DNA from 3 places in the Tissierella pigra genome. Region 3 is predicted to be linked to each of the others. Evidence: riboswitches for the same ligand, from Rfam matches in the RefSeq annotation. Region 3 holds a riboswitch; each other region holds the start of a gene.
The links. A riboswitch is a leader RNA that binds a small molecule or an ion and turns the genes downstream of it on or off. The one in region 3 is predicted to bind thiamine pyrophosphate.

Region 1: it holds a riboswitch for thiamine pyrophosphate, as region 3 does, so the genes downstream of both, thiD (bifunctional hydroxymethylpyrimidine kinase/phosphomethylpyrimidine kinase) here and thiW (energy coupling factor transporter S component ThiW) in region 3, are expected to answer to the same signal.
Region 2: it holds a riboswitch for thiamine pyrophosphate, as region 3 does, so the genes downstream of both, thiT (energy-coupled thiamine transporter ThiT) here and thiW (energy coupling factor transporter S component ThiW) in region 3, are expected to answer to the same signal.

The regions. Positions count from the first base shown of each region.
Region 1 covers NZ_JAHLPJ010000001.1:2,340,149-2,344,608, reverse strand. The annotation lists gene KQI41_RS11450 (aminotransferase-like domain-containing protein) at 1-323, shown strand, start outside; gene KQI41_RS11445 (DUF4179 domain-containing protein) at 409-1,335, opposite strand; gene KQI41_RS11440 (sigma-70 family RNA polymerase sigma factor) at 1,328-1,882, opposite strand; TPP riboswitch at 2,138-2,236, shown strand; TPP riboswitch at 2,323-2,421, shown strand; gene thiD (bifunctional hydroxymethylpyrimidine kinase/phosphomethylpyrimidine kinase) at 2,501-3,322, shown strand; gene thiM (hydroxyethylthiazole kinase) at 3,418-4,242, shown strand; gene thiE (thiamine phosphate synthase) at 4,226-4,460, shown strand, end outside.
Region 2 covers NZ_JAHLPJ010000001.1:1,800,671-1,805,130, reverse strand. The annotation lists gene KQI41_RS08760 (DAK2 domain-containing protein) at 1-908, opposite strand, end outside; gene KQI41_RS08755 (Asp23/Gls24 family envelope stress response protein) at 927-1,283, opposite strand; gene rpmB (50S ribosomal protein L28) at 1,490-1,681, shown strand; gene KQI41_RS08745 (hypothetical protein) at 1,728-1,898, opposite strand; gene KQI41_RS08740 (thiamine diphosphokinase) at 1,981-2,616, opposite strand; gene thiT (energy-coupled thiamine transporter ThiT) at 2,633-3,181, opposite strand; TPP riboswitch at 3,238-3,337, opposite strand; gene rpe (ribulose-phosphate 3-epimerase) at 3,381-4,028, opposite strand; gene rsgA (ribosome small subunit-dependent GTPase A) at 4,030-4,460, opposite strand, start outside.
Region 3 covers NZ_JAHLPJ010000001.1:238,938-243,397, forward strand. The annotation lists gene KQI41_RS01275 (N-acetylmuramoyl-L-alanine amidase family protein) at 1-266, shown strand, start outside; gene KQI41_RS01280 (hypothetical protein) at 481-624, shown strand; gene KQI41_RS01285 (hypothetical protein) at 842-1,318, shown strand; gene KQI41_RS01290 (hypothetical protein) at 1,333-1,749, shown strand; gene KQI41_RS01295 (hypothetical protein) at 1,763-1,939, opposite strand; gene KQI41_RS01300 (hypothetical protein) at 2,182-2,577, shown strand; TPP riboswitch at 2,700-2,811, shown strand; gene thiW (energy coupling factor transporter S component ThiW) at 2,888-3,397, shown strand; gene KQI41_RS01310 (rubrerythrin family protein) at 3,506-4,000, opposite strand; gene KQI41_RS01315 (Fur family transcriptional regulator) at 4,048-4,460, opposite strand, start outside.

The sequences.
Region 1 (4,460 bases), 2.1 Mb from region 3:
TGAAAAAATCTTATGAAACCAAACTTAAGAAGGCATCTGAAATTGTTAAATCATTAAGCTCACTAGATTCCAGTTGGTATGTTCCAGAGCATGGAATATTCATATGGCTTCATCTTCCTGAAGATATAGAGGCTGTAGAACTTGAAAAGAAACTTAAAGATCATGGGATTTTGGTAAAAACAGCATTAGAATTCTTCCCCGAAGAATGGTTTGAAAAGAAAAATCGGAAGGATTGCAACTACATAAGGCTTTGTATATCTGGTGTTCCAGAAGAAAATATAGATGCTTTGGCTACTATAATTTCAGTTATGGAAGCTGAATAACTATGTGTACAAGTAAATCAAGGGATGAAGTTTAATTAAGCCTCATCCCTAAATATGGTATATGTTTTTAAATATTACTTCTTTACTATTTTATACTTTGAGGGACTTTGTCCATAGTCCTTTCTTCAACGTATATATCTATACTATTATTAAAAGTATCTTTATACTCTTTCAATTTTTCTTGTGCTTCTTTATCTGAATTATATTGACCCAGTTCATATAAGTATGTTTCATTGCTATCTTTTAAAATTCTAAGGTCTTCTATTTCAAATAACATTTCTTCAAGAAAAGCAAATTCTTCTCCTTTTTCATAAGAACTAGTTCTTATGGAATATATTTTTTGTTCTGAAGTTTTTTCTGTATTTTTTGAAATTTGTATTTTTATATAAGCAGGATTTTTATATTCCTCTACTTTGAAATCAATTGGTTGATTAAATACTATGTTGAATCTTTGTGCAGAGTCATCTAAAGTCATTAATTCATAGATATCTTGGATATATTCACTCTTTTTTAACTCTTCAAAGTACTTATTGGCAGAAAGACCTCTTGCACCAGATATAGAAAATGTCATTGTAAAAGGTGCTTCCTTATAATCCACATTAAAAAATGGTGCAATTTCTTGGTTTTCTTTATTAAAGCCATCAAAGTTTATTGTGATAATATCAGAATCTTTTTTTTGGTCTAGAGATATAAAATTTACATCAATGCCGTCAGTTATTTTACCTCCTTGAGAACTTCCATTATTAAATTGAAGTATATTAACTAGTGTGCCTAAAACGGGAACACCTTCAAGACTATTTGCAAAGGATGGGGAAATGTTTATACTAAGAGTAAATATTCCAACTGCCGCAGCTACTGATATAAAGCTATTAATTATTTTTTTCTTGCTTTTATTATTTTTTTTCATATAATTCTCTCCCTTTATTATTGAATTGTTAATTGTATCGTTTAAGGCATCAGGTATTTTTATATCTGAATAAATTTTTTTCAAATCATCAATATTATTATTCAAAATCTTCGCCCTCCTTAAGTTCTATTTTCAAAAGTTCTATTGCCTTATAAAGCCTAGTTTTTACTGTACTTAAAGGAAGTTCTAGAATTTCAGCTATTTCTTTCAACTTTAAGTTCTGAGAGTATCTTAATATTATGACAATTTTATAATTATGGTCTAACTTTTCTAAGGCTTCTTTTAAGTCAATGGATTCCACAATATCATTTTTTTCATTATTTAAACTTTCTATAGTCTTATTATCTAGATATAAAATTCTTTTAGATTTGTTTATAAAATTAATAGCACAATTGATGACTATACGAACGATCCATGTATTAAAATATTCTGGATGTTTTAACTTACTTATTGATATATATGATTTATAGACTGCTTCCCCTATAATATCAAGTGCATCCTGTTCATTGTGTACATAGCTATATGCAATTCTATATAAATCTTCTTTTTTGCTATTTATAAGAAGGCCAAAACTCTCACCATCTCCCTTTATTGCTTTAAGAACTAATTTTTCCAGTATAACCACCTCCTTGAGAATAAAATATGAGCTCATTTTTATTATCTGTCTATTAGACAATTATATAGCTGAAAAAGTTTTATTAAATTATATATTATTTTTATATATGTGATTATTGAATTATATCTTAAAGAGTAATTATACTTTTTTAGATAATTTTTTAAATCTAATATCTGATGATAGTATGACTATAATTGTTGAAGACAGCAATCATTATATAAATAAAGTTAGAGAATAAATTATATTTTGTACCTTGATTATGTTATTATTATAAGATATACTCAATATAGTTAATATTTGCGGGGGGACTAGAAGTAGTTGAGAAGGTAAAACCTGACCCTTTGAACCTGTTGGTTAATACCAACGTAGGGAAGCAAATCACTTACATTATTGTATTTGATTAGGGTGCTTCTCCGTGTAGAGAAGTACCCTATTATTATTTAAGATAGGATTATTAAGTAAAAAATGAATATAGTTAATATTTGCGGGGGGACTAGAAATAGTTGAGAAGGTAAAACCTGACCCTTTGAACCTGTTGGTTAATACCAACGTAGGGAAGCAAATCACTTACATTATTGTATTTGATTAGGGTGCTTCTCCATATAGGGAAGTACCCTAGTTTATTATATATAAAGAAGAAAAGGAGGAGTTTAAATGAAAAAGGTACTTAGTATTGCTGGATCAGATTGTAGTGGAGGTGCTGGTATACAGGCAGATTTAAAAACATTTTCAGCACATGGAGTATTTGGAATGAGTGTCATTGTTTCAGTAGTAGCAGAAAATACCAGCCGTGTTATGGATATACAGGATATTACTCCAGATATGATTGAAAGTCAGATTGATGCAGTATTTGAAGATATTGAAGTTGATGCTGTGAAAATTGGCATGCTGTCTACACAATTTTGCATGGAGGCAGTAGCAAGAAAACTTGAGCAATATAAGCCATGTAATGTTGTAATTGATCCTGTAATGTATGCGAAAAATGGGTGTCCGCTTATGGACCCCGATTCCATAGATACGTTGATTAAAGTTGTACTACCTTATGCTGATTTACTTACACCTAATATTCCAGAAGCTGAGAAGATATCAAATATCAAAATAAGAAACACAGAAGATATGAAAATAGCAGCAAAACTTATTTATGACATGGGATGTAAAAATGTTCTTGTTAAAGGTGGTCATGCTATTGGAGATGCACTGGATATTTTATATGACGGTAAAGAGTTTTATTATTTTAAAACCCAGCGTATAAATACGAAAAATACCCATGGGACAGGTTGCACCTTTTCTTCGGCTATTGCTTCCAATCTTGCACATGGTATGCCTATGTCTATTGCCGTAGAACAGGCTAAAAAATATATTACAACAGCAATAGAACATTCCTTAAATATTGGTAAGGGTAATGGACCAACACACCATTTCTATGACCTATATAAAAATGGTTTGAACATCAAGGAAAGTAAAGGAGATTTGTAATGAAAATGAAAATCAACAGGTGTCTACCTTATCTGTAATGGTAGCTATTGGTTCTATATGCTTTATTATAAATAAAAGAAAGGTTGGGAGTACTAATGAATTACTTAACTAATAATTGTGCAGATTTACTTCATGAAATTAGGATAAAAAGTCCACTCATTCATAATATCACTAATTATGTTACAGTAAATGATTGTGCAAATGCCATCTTGGCAATTGGAGCATCACCTATTATGGCTGATGATGTTGGAGAAGTGGAAGAAGTGGTTTCAATATCTTCCGCTCTTGTAATTAATATAGGAACTTTAAATCAACGAACTGTTGATTCCATGATTAGAGCTGGAAAAAAAGCCAATAAACTTCATATTCCCGTAGTTTTAGATCCTGTTGGAGCAGGAGCGTCCACACTGCGAAACGAAACAACACAAAAAATTCTCTCAGAAATAAAAATAGATGTAATTCGTGGAAATTTATCAGAAATTTCCTTTATAGCTGGACTAAGTGTGTCTACAAAAGGAGTTGATACTTCAAAAGCAGATGAAAAAAATGATGCAGAAGCTATTGCAAAGTCAGTGGCGAATAAATATTCTTGTGTTGTAGGAATTACAGGAGAAGTAGATGTTATTTCAGATGGCATTCGTATTGTTAAAATAACCAACGGCCATAAACTACTTTCTAAAGTAACTGGTACAGGCTGTATGACATCTGCACTTGTAGGTAGTTTCTGTGGTATAACAAAAGATTACTATACAGCAACAGTTACAGGAATTGTTGTAATGGGAATTGCTGGTGAGCTTTCCTTTGTAAAAACTAGAGAAATGGGAACAGGTAGTTTTCATATTGGTATTATTGATGCTTTATCAAATATGAATAGCACATATTTTGTAGAAAGGGTGAAGATAGATGAAACCAAATATTGATTATACACTCTATCTTATAACAGATAGAGAGCTTATGAGTACAGAAAAACTGGAGACTGCTGTAGAACAAGCTATTTTAGGTGGTTGTACTGTAATACAATTGAGAGAAAAAAATTGCTCATCTTTAGAATTTTTTGAAATAGCAATGAAAATAAAGAAAATTACAGATAGATATCAGATTCCATTAATCATTAATGATCGAATTGATATTGCATTAG
Region 2 (4,460 bases), 1.6 Mb from region 3:
TTGTCGATTTTTATGTCATTTAATTCTCCAAGACTTAAAGCCTTTTGTAGTACTGTCCCTGGATTATTTGTATGAACATGAACTTTTATTAGACCTTCTCCTCCTACTACTAGTAAGGAGTCTCCTTGAACAGATAATTCCTCTCTAAAAGTTTCAATATCTTTATAGTTGGTATTGATTATAAATTCAGTACAATATCCATATTTAATATCATCAGTATCTATATGTTCATGATGAGTACGGTCTTGTTTCTCTATATTTTTCACTTCAGGTTTAATTTCAATATTTTCTATTCCTGCTAAGGCGTTATAGGCCCCTGTTAAGACATATATTAAACCTTTACCTCCAGCATCTACAACTCCCGCTCGTTTCAAAACTGGAAGCATTTCAGGAGTTCTAGCAAGGGCTTTTTCCCCATGTTCTATTACTTTCTTTAGAAAAATTAAAATATCCTTTTCCTGTTTGCTAATGGATATTGCATATTCTCCACACTCTCTAGCTACTGTTAAAATAGTACCCTCTGTTGGTTTCATAACAGCTTTATATGCAGTATCAGATGCTTGTTTAAATGCTTCTGCAATTGTTTTAATATCTGCAGTATCTTTTCCATTCAATCCATTTGCAAATCCACGAAAAAGTTGTGATAAAATAACACCTGAGTTACCTCTAGCTCCCATAAGTGATCCATGGGATGTGGACAATGCTATTTTGCTAACACTATCTTCATCTAAATTAATTCCTTGTTTAATAGCAGAATTTACTGTAAGCGACATATTTGTACCTGTATCTCCATCAGGAACAGGAAAAACATTTAAGGAGTTTACCTCCTCTTTATTATCTTCTAGGAACTTTGCTGCACCTGCTAATGCTTTTTTTAGCATTGCTCCATCTAGAATTTCTATCCTCAATTATAGTACCTCCTTAGACTACTTTCCAACTCTAATGCCTTGTACATGTACGTTTATTTGGTCTATTTTTAGACCTGTTAAATTTTCAATATTAAATTTAACTCTTTCTATTATGTTTTCAGCAACTACAGAAATTCTTACTCCGTACTCTAATATAACATGCAAATCAATTGTCAATTTTTCATCTTTTGTATAGACCTTAATGCCTTTAGCTAAATAATCTGATTTTAACAGTTCAAACAATCCATCTGTCGCATTCTTAGAAGCCATACCTACTATACCATAACTTTCCATTGCTGATATTCCTGCAAGAGTAGCTATGACATTATCATCTATACTAATTACTCCATATTCGGTATTAGTTTTGGCTGACATAAATAATCGCCTCCTTATTTTAAATATGCCATATTTTATATTTTACCCCAAATTTTAAAATAGTTCAACTAAATCATATGATTATAATAATATAATAATACATTTTAGTTGCATTTTTACCGATTATTGTGTTAGAATATAATGTGTTATTATTGAAGTATAAAAATACTTATAAGTATTTTCATATAGTTAAGGAGGTGTTTGGAATGGCGAAAGTTTGTGAAGTATGTGGAAAGGGAAAAGTATTTGGTAACAAAGTTACTTTCTCAAATAAAAAGAGTTCAAGAAGTTGGTCACCTAACATTAGATCTGTAAGAGCTGTTGTTAATGGTGGAACAAAAAAAGTTAATGTTTGTACTAGATGTTTAAGATCTGGATATGTTGAAAGAGCATTATAATTATGTAAAAAATAAAACAAGGCTTCCATTATTATAAAGGAAAGCCTTATTTTATTTTTAGAATCAATCCTCCCATAACAAGCAGCCCTATTCCTATGAATATTAGTAGAACCTCTATGGGTATAAATTTTATAATAATCAATAGTCCTAAAACCGCCAAAGTTATGCCTACTATTTTTTTCATTCTTCTAATATATTTATAACAAAACCATTTCATAAGAACACCCCTAAGTACTTTGATATATTCTATTCATGTACTTAATAAATAGTTACAAAAACTTCAAGGATACATCCTATGTTTAATCTTTTGATATAAATATTAGCGCTTTTCCCTTATGGATTTTAACTATCCCAATATCTTCAACGATTTTATTGCTAATCCCAAGGGTGGAACCAAAAGGAATAAGTTTATTATCCAAGTTATAGAAAAATCCTTTTAAAGATACGATTATTCCAGTATTTGATATAGGTATAACAGAAGTATAATGGCCTTCTAAGTGTTCTATTTCCAGATAGTTATCTGTTAAATAAATTATATTGTTATCATCTACTATATTTGCCTTAATTCCTCTATTATATAAGGTATCAAGTAACAATATACTTGCCATTGTATGGTCTTGTCTCGTTCCTGTTACTCCCATAAGTACGATTTCATCACATCCTCTATCTATTAAATACTCCATAGCTAATTCTGTATCTGTTGAATCCTTAATAGATGAATACTTTTCAATGGGAATGTTTTTATTTACTATATATTCTAAAGTTAACTTACTTATTGAGTCCAAGTCTCCTAAAATCACATTTGGCAGCTTATTTATTTTCATCAGATGTTCCATGCCTCCATCTGCACATATAATATAATCCACTTCATTTATTATTTCTTTTAACCTATTATAATTAGTAATGGTTCCACTTGAAACTATTAATCCCTTCATACTGCACTTCCTTTTGTTATTTTGCTTTTATTGCTTTTTCTAAAGGTTTCCATATAATCGCAATTACTATATAAGAAATAATTAACTCAGGTAAAAGATAGTAAGCGTTATACTGTATTGAATAAATCCAAGGGTTTAAGTCACCTGCATATTCAGCAAAGAATATTACACCTGATAAAACATGGGATAACATTCTACCCAATATTCCCATAAGGACACCTAGAAAAACCCATATATACCCTTTAAATGATTCCTTCTCATTTATATAATATGCAATTCCTGCTAATCCTAATAACCCAAAAGCTAAAGGATAGTCTAAAATAAATTGTAAAGGATGATAAAAATAAGGTTTTAGTATAAATTGTAATATTCCATAAACACCACCTACGGTTACTCCTGGTAATATACCCCAACGAATTGCAAATAACATTATTGGAATCATACTCCCAGCAGTTACTGAACCACCCATCGGTGCTTCATATACCTTAATATAACTTAGTATGGTTGCTAATGCAATCATCATACCACCTTCTGTCAACATCTTTACACTCCATCTTTTTTGCATTAAAATTCCTCCTTTAAATAAATAGACCCATTGCCAACAATAGGTAATGGGTATTTAAAGGCTAATACACACTTCCCTACGCTGGCATTATCCAGGTCAGGTCATAAGGGTCGGGATAAATCCGCTCTCAGCCTTTTGGCTCCCCTAGTGCTAAAATTTTTCTATTCAATTGATTACATTATATCATAGAATATAATTTTTACAACTCTTTAAATTCTTTAGTTCGCTTTTCTACGTCTTCAGCTCCAAATATGTCAGAACCAGCTACTAATAAGTCAGCTCCACAATCTAGGATTTCCCTGGCATTGCCAAGCTTTACTCCCCCGTCAACTTGAATTATAATATCTAGACCTTTATTATCAATAATTTGTCTTAGTTTTCTTATTTTATCTTTCATTGCTTCAATAAAAGATTGACCACCAAATCCAGGATTTACAGTCATAATAAGTACTAAGTCTATATCATCTAAAATATACTCTATATTCTCTAATGGAGTAGCAGGATTCAACGAAACACCTGCCATAACACCATAAGATTTTATCTCCTGTATAGTTCTATGAAGATGAATAGTTGCCTCTTCATGCACTGTAATTAAATCTGCTCCTGCATCTACAAAGTCTTTAATATATCTTTCAGGTCTATCTATCATTAAATGTACATCAAAGGGAAGTTTAGTTACCTTTCTCAAGCTTTTTATAACTGGAGGTCCAAAGGTAATATTGGGAACATAGATTCCATCCATTACATCTAGGTGAAGATAGTCTGCACCACCATTTTCTACTTTTTCTATATCTTCTTTTAAATTAGCAAAATCTGCTGAAAGTAACGAAGGTGCGATTTTAGCCATTTTAGTACCTCCTTATATTTTTTATCTCTTCTAAAAAAAGCAAATAATTTTCATATCTATCTTTTGAAATATTTCCTTTTTCTACTTGATTTTTTACTTCACAATCTGGCTCATTTCCATGTAGGCAACTAATAAATCTACACTTTTGTCCATATTCTCTTATTTCTCTAAAATATTCCCTAAGTTCAGATTCTTCTTCAATAAAATCCACATTTAAAGAGCTAAATCCAGGTGAATCTAAAACAAAGGTATTATCATCTAACTCTAATAGCTCCACATGTCTAGTAGTATGTTTACCTCTTTTAGTTTTAGCACTTACATCTCCAGTTTCTAGTTTGAAATTTTTGTTTACTTCATTTAAAAGTGAAGATTTGCCTGCTCCTGAAGGACCTGCAAAAACTGAAATATTGTTATTTAGTGTATCTTTTAATT
Region 3 (4,460 bases):
TAGCTTTTATTACTAATGTTGATGATGGTAAAATCTTAAAAGATAGACAAGATGAATTAGCCTTAGCAGTAGCAAAAGGGATTCTCAATTACTTAGGAATTAAATATATTGAGAAAACTAAAGAACTAGATTGTAGTCCATGGGCAGTAGAAGCTATGGAATGGGGAATGAAAAATAATCTTACTGATGGAACTAATCCCAAAGAACCTATTTCATTAGAAAGATTTATTACAATATTATATAGATATGGCAAGGCTCTAGAGTAAATCTAGGGTCTTTTTTTATTTTTTGCAGAAACGTCCATTCGCTTAATTTTGACCGATTTATTGACGTACAGAGGATAGGAAATATACATAATAATAGAATAGGTGTCTTACATATATAAAACATCTATACAGAGGGATTAAAGGCTTAGAAGTAAGTTTTATGTAATAGAAGGATTTTTAAAAGATTTATAGAATTATATATTGAGGTGATTCTATGAAAGAGAAGATAATAGAGAATAAAAAGTATATAATAGCAATAATTATAGCATTTACGATAGGATATGCTGTAGGAATATTGATTACATATAATAGTCTTTCTAATTTATTAAAGAAATATAATTTAGAATTTATATTATAAGTAATTTAAGACTAGATTAATTCTAGTCTTTTTTATTTTTATTTGAAATATTTTTATAATAATTTACAATAAATCGACTAGGAATAGTGTTTTCAATGGTTGTGGCATTAAAAATAATTTCAAATAATTTATAAATAAGTGTTGACTATTGGTGTCCAATGGTATATAATATAATTAAGAAAAGGAAATAAAAATAAAAAAACGAGGAGGTAGCAGAATGAAAAAGATGTTTATAGAAGCTCATAAAATGACAAGAGAAATGGTAGAAAAATACGGAGTAGACTACCAAGCACAATTCGGATTAAGTTTAAGCTACCTCCTAGAAATGGAGGAAAAGGAAATGTTAAAAGAATTAACAGGAACACCAAAACAAATAGCTTGGGCAAACGACATCAGAAAAGACCTTATAGAAAAATTTGAAAAGTTAGAAGTAGCAGATAGGGGAGTATATATAGACATGAATACGAAACTTTCTCCAAATGCTAGAATATCATTATCAGACACAAACATTGCCATCACCCCGGAAATTGTGACAGAAATGAAAAACTATATGCTAGAAACAAAAACAGATGCAAAATGGTATATAGAAACTAGAAGTGAAGTTATACTTCCAATCATCAAGAAACTATACATTGACGAAATGATTAGAAACAGATTTGCTGAAACCGGCGAAAAAGTGCAAATTATAAAATAGAGGGAGAGATTAAGATGATTTGGAATAAAAACATAGACCAAATACAAACAAATTTATTCACGTACTACTATTATCATGAGGATGAGAAAATTCATTTAGATATAAAGACACTAGATGAACACAAAGATGAATCATATCTAGGAATGATATGTGAATCTCAGGATGATGATTGGGAGGCTAAAATAGAAAATTTCATCAGAGAATATGAAGCTGATGAAAGAAATGCTAAAATTGCTAAAAGCCTAAATACAGAGACTAGAATAGCAAAAATAAGCATAAACAAAAAAGGAGGTACAGCTTCTAGAGAGGCAGTAGGATATAGACTGATATTGCCTAATGCATGGATGAATAAATTAGGAATAACGGAAGAAAGTAGAGAAGTTATTTTATCATTTGATGGAGAAAAAATAACAATAGAAAAGGACCATTAAGGTCCTATTTCTTTTAATAAAATTTAATTATCTTTTTCTTATCATAATCAAACTCAATACCTCTGTTAAAGGGTAATCCGTTTTTTCTCCAATACTCATATTCTCCATCTTCAAAATTGATTATTATTCTTTTTTCTCCTGACATAATATAGATTCTGTATTCATTATAATCGTATACATCTCCAGTCATCTTTTATTCCTCCTTTGAAATATTTAGCCAAAAATTAGCCAATTTGAAATCGACTTGGTTAAACTATAAAAAACTATCTTAGACACACAATGTTGCAATATAGCCATTTTAAGACTATTAAAAACTATAAAAACCACTCTTTTAGTTCCATCAGGTCTCAAGTAGTACACAATAAAATAATATTTAAGATATTACATGATGAAGATACACTGGAATTTTTATCAGAGGAAGAAAGAAAATTTGTGAAGAATCATATACCTGTTACTGGACTATTTAAGGGAGATAATAAGGTCTATAATGAAGTCTTGAACAATAAAGATAAATATATAATGAAACCTTTAGATTTAAATGCTTCCCAAGGCGTATATGCAGGCAGAGATTTAACACAAGATGAGTGGAAGAAAAGACTAGATGACTCCTTTAATAAAGATTATTTATATCAAGAATTCTTTACACCTTTCACTAGAGAACATATTTTATTTGAAGATAATGAGATAAAAGTAGAGGAGTTTAGATCTATAGTTGGACTTTTTATGTATAAGGAAAAATTTGCAGGTATTTATACTAGAATAGGAAAAAATAATATAATATCTGGACTTACAGACTATTATACATTACCAAATATATTGGTGAAATAGGAAAGAAATCTTATTATATTGTTTTTTCAGTATAAAGGGTTACTTTTATAAAAAATAAGGTTTAAATTGATTATTAAATTTAATTGTGATATTATTTTCATATATTTGAAAACTAAATAAAAATTATTCACTGGGAGTGCTAGAAAGGCTAGCTGAGAAAAAGACCCTATAAAGTCTTTAATCCCTTAACCTGATCTGGGTAATACTAGCGTAGGGAAGTGTAAAGATTTAGCATTTATTTATATGTTTAATTCAGCGCAAGTCCTACATGGATTTGTGCTTTTTTTGTTTTCTATAAGGAGGTGATATCGTGAATTTGAGAAAGCTAACCCTATCTTCTTTACTAATAGGAATTGGAGTGGTAAGTTCCAATATTATTTATATTCCTTTAGGAATCGCAAAGGTATTTCCTGTACAACATGTGATAAACGTAATAATGGCAGTATTATTTGGACCTTGGTATGGAATTGCAGTTGCTTTTCTTATTTCATTAATAAGAAATCTATTAGGTACTGGTTCCTTACTAGCATTTCCTGGTAGTATGATTGGGGCATTTTTAGCTGGAATATTGTATAGAAACACTAATAAGTCAATCTATGCCATTATAGGTGAAGTAGTTGGAACTGGTATAATTGGTGCAGTAGTTTCTTACTCTATAGCCAAGTACTTTTTGGGAAAAGAGAGTACATTAATATTTTTTGTAGGTCCATTTATTCTAAGTTCTTTAGTTGGCGGAATTAGTGGATATTTTTTACTGAAATTGATTGCCAAAACCAATGTTTTGAAGGTTTATATTACTAATATAGATGATTTGAAATGAAAAGCCATTAACAAATATAGGAATTATGCTTTAATTTTTTTTAAAGTTAAATAATAAAAAGACAGAGGATTTTCTCTGTCTTTTTGATTAATTTAAAATTAGCTTATATTAATATTTAATAAATTTTGAACCAGCTACATTACAAATACTACATTTTTCTGGTACGAATTTTTCAATGTTTCCACAAACAGGACATAGATAGTAGAAAACTTCTTCTTCGCTGTCTAGATTATCTAAAGCTTCTTGATATAATTTTGCATGAACTCTTTCAGCTTCCATGGCATAAGTAAATGTTTGTACTGCTGCTTTATTACCTTCAGCTTCAGCAATTTCTACAAAAGGTGGATACATAGTTTCAAATTCAAAAGTTTCACCATTTACTCCATCTTCAAGGTTTTCAGCAGTTGTTCCAACATTACCTGCTACTTTGAAATGTCTAAGAGCATGAATAGTTTCAGCATCAGCTGCTGCCTTAAATAATTTTGCAGCATTTATTTTTCCTTCTGATTCAGCTTTTTCTGAATACGCTAAGTACTTTCTATTTGCTTGAGATTCTCCAGCAAATGCTTCCATAAGATTTTTAATAGTTTTGTTGTTTTCCATTTGTTTTTCCCCCTAATTTTATATTTTATATTTTTTTAAATATTAAACTAATTAACTTTACTACAATTTGAACATAGTCCTTTAAAATACATATCCTTATTATGGATTTTAAAATTATCCAATTCTTTTATTTCTAATGAATCGAAGTCTATTTGAAAATCAAATATCTTTTTACAAGAACTACATTTAAAATGTCCATGATCTTTAGTAGTACTATCATAACGAGCTTCATTATCCTCTATAGTTAAAACTTTTACTAAATCGCTGTCTACTAAGGCATTTAATGTATTATAAATAGTTGTTTTTGATAATGTGGGAATTTCCTTTTGTAAATCTTTAAAAATCTCATCAACAGTTGGATGGGTTCTATTATTGTTTAGATACTCTAAAACCTTTAACCTTTGGTGAGAAAGACGGATATTTTTATTCTTTAACTCATTTACTAAATCTTCAAAGGTTT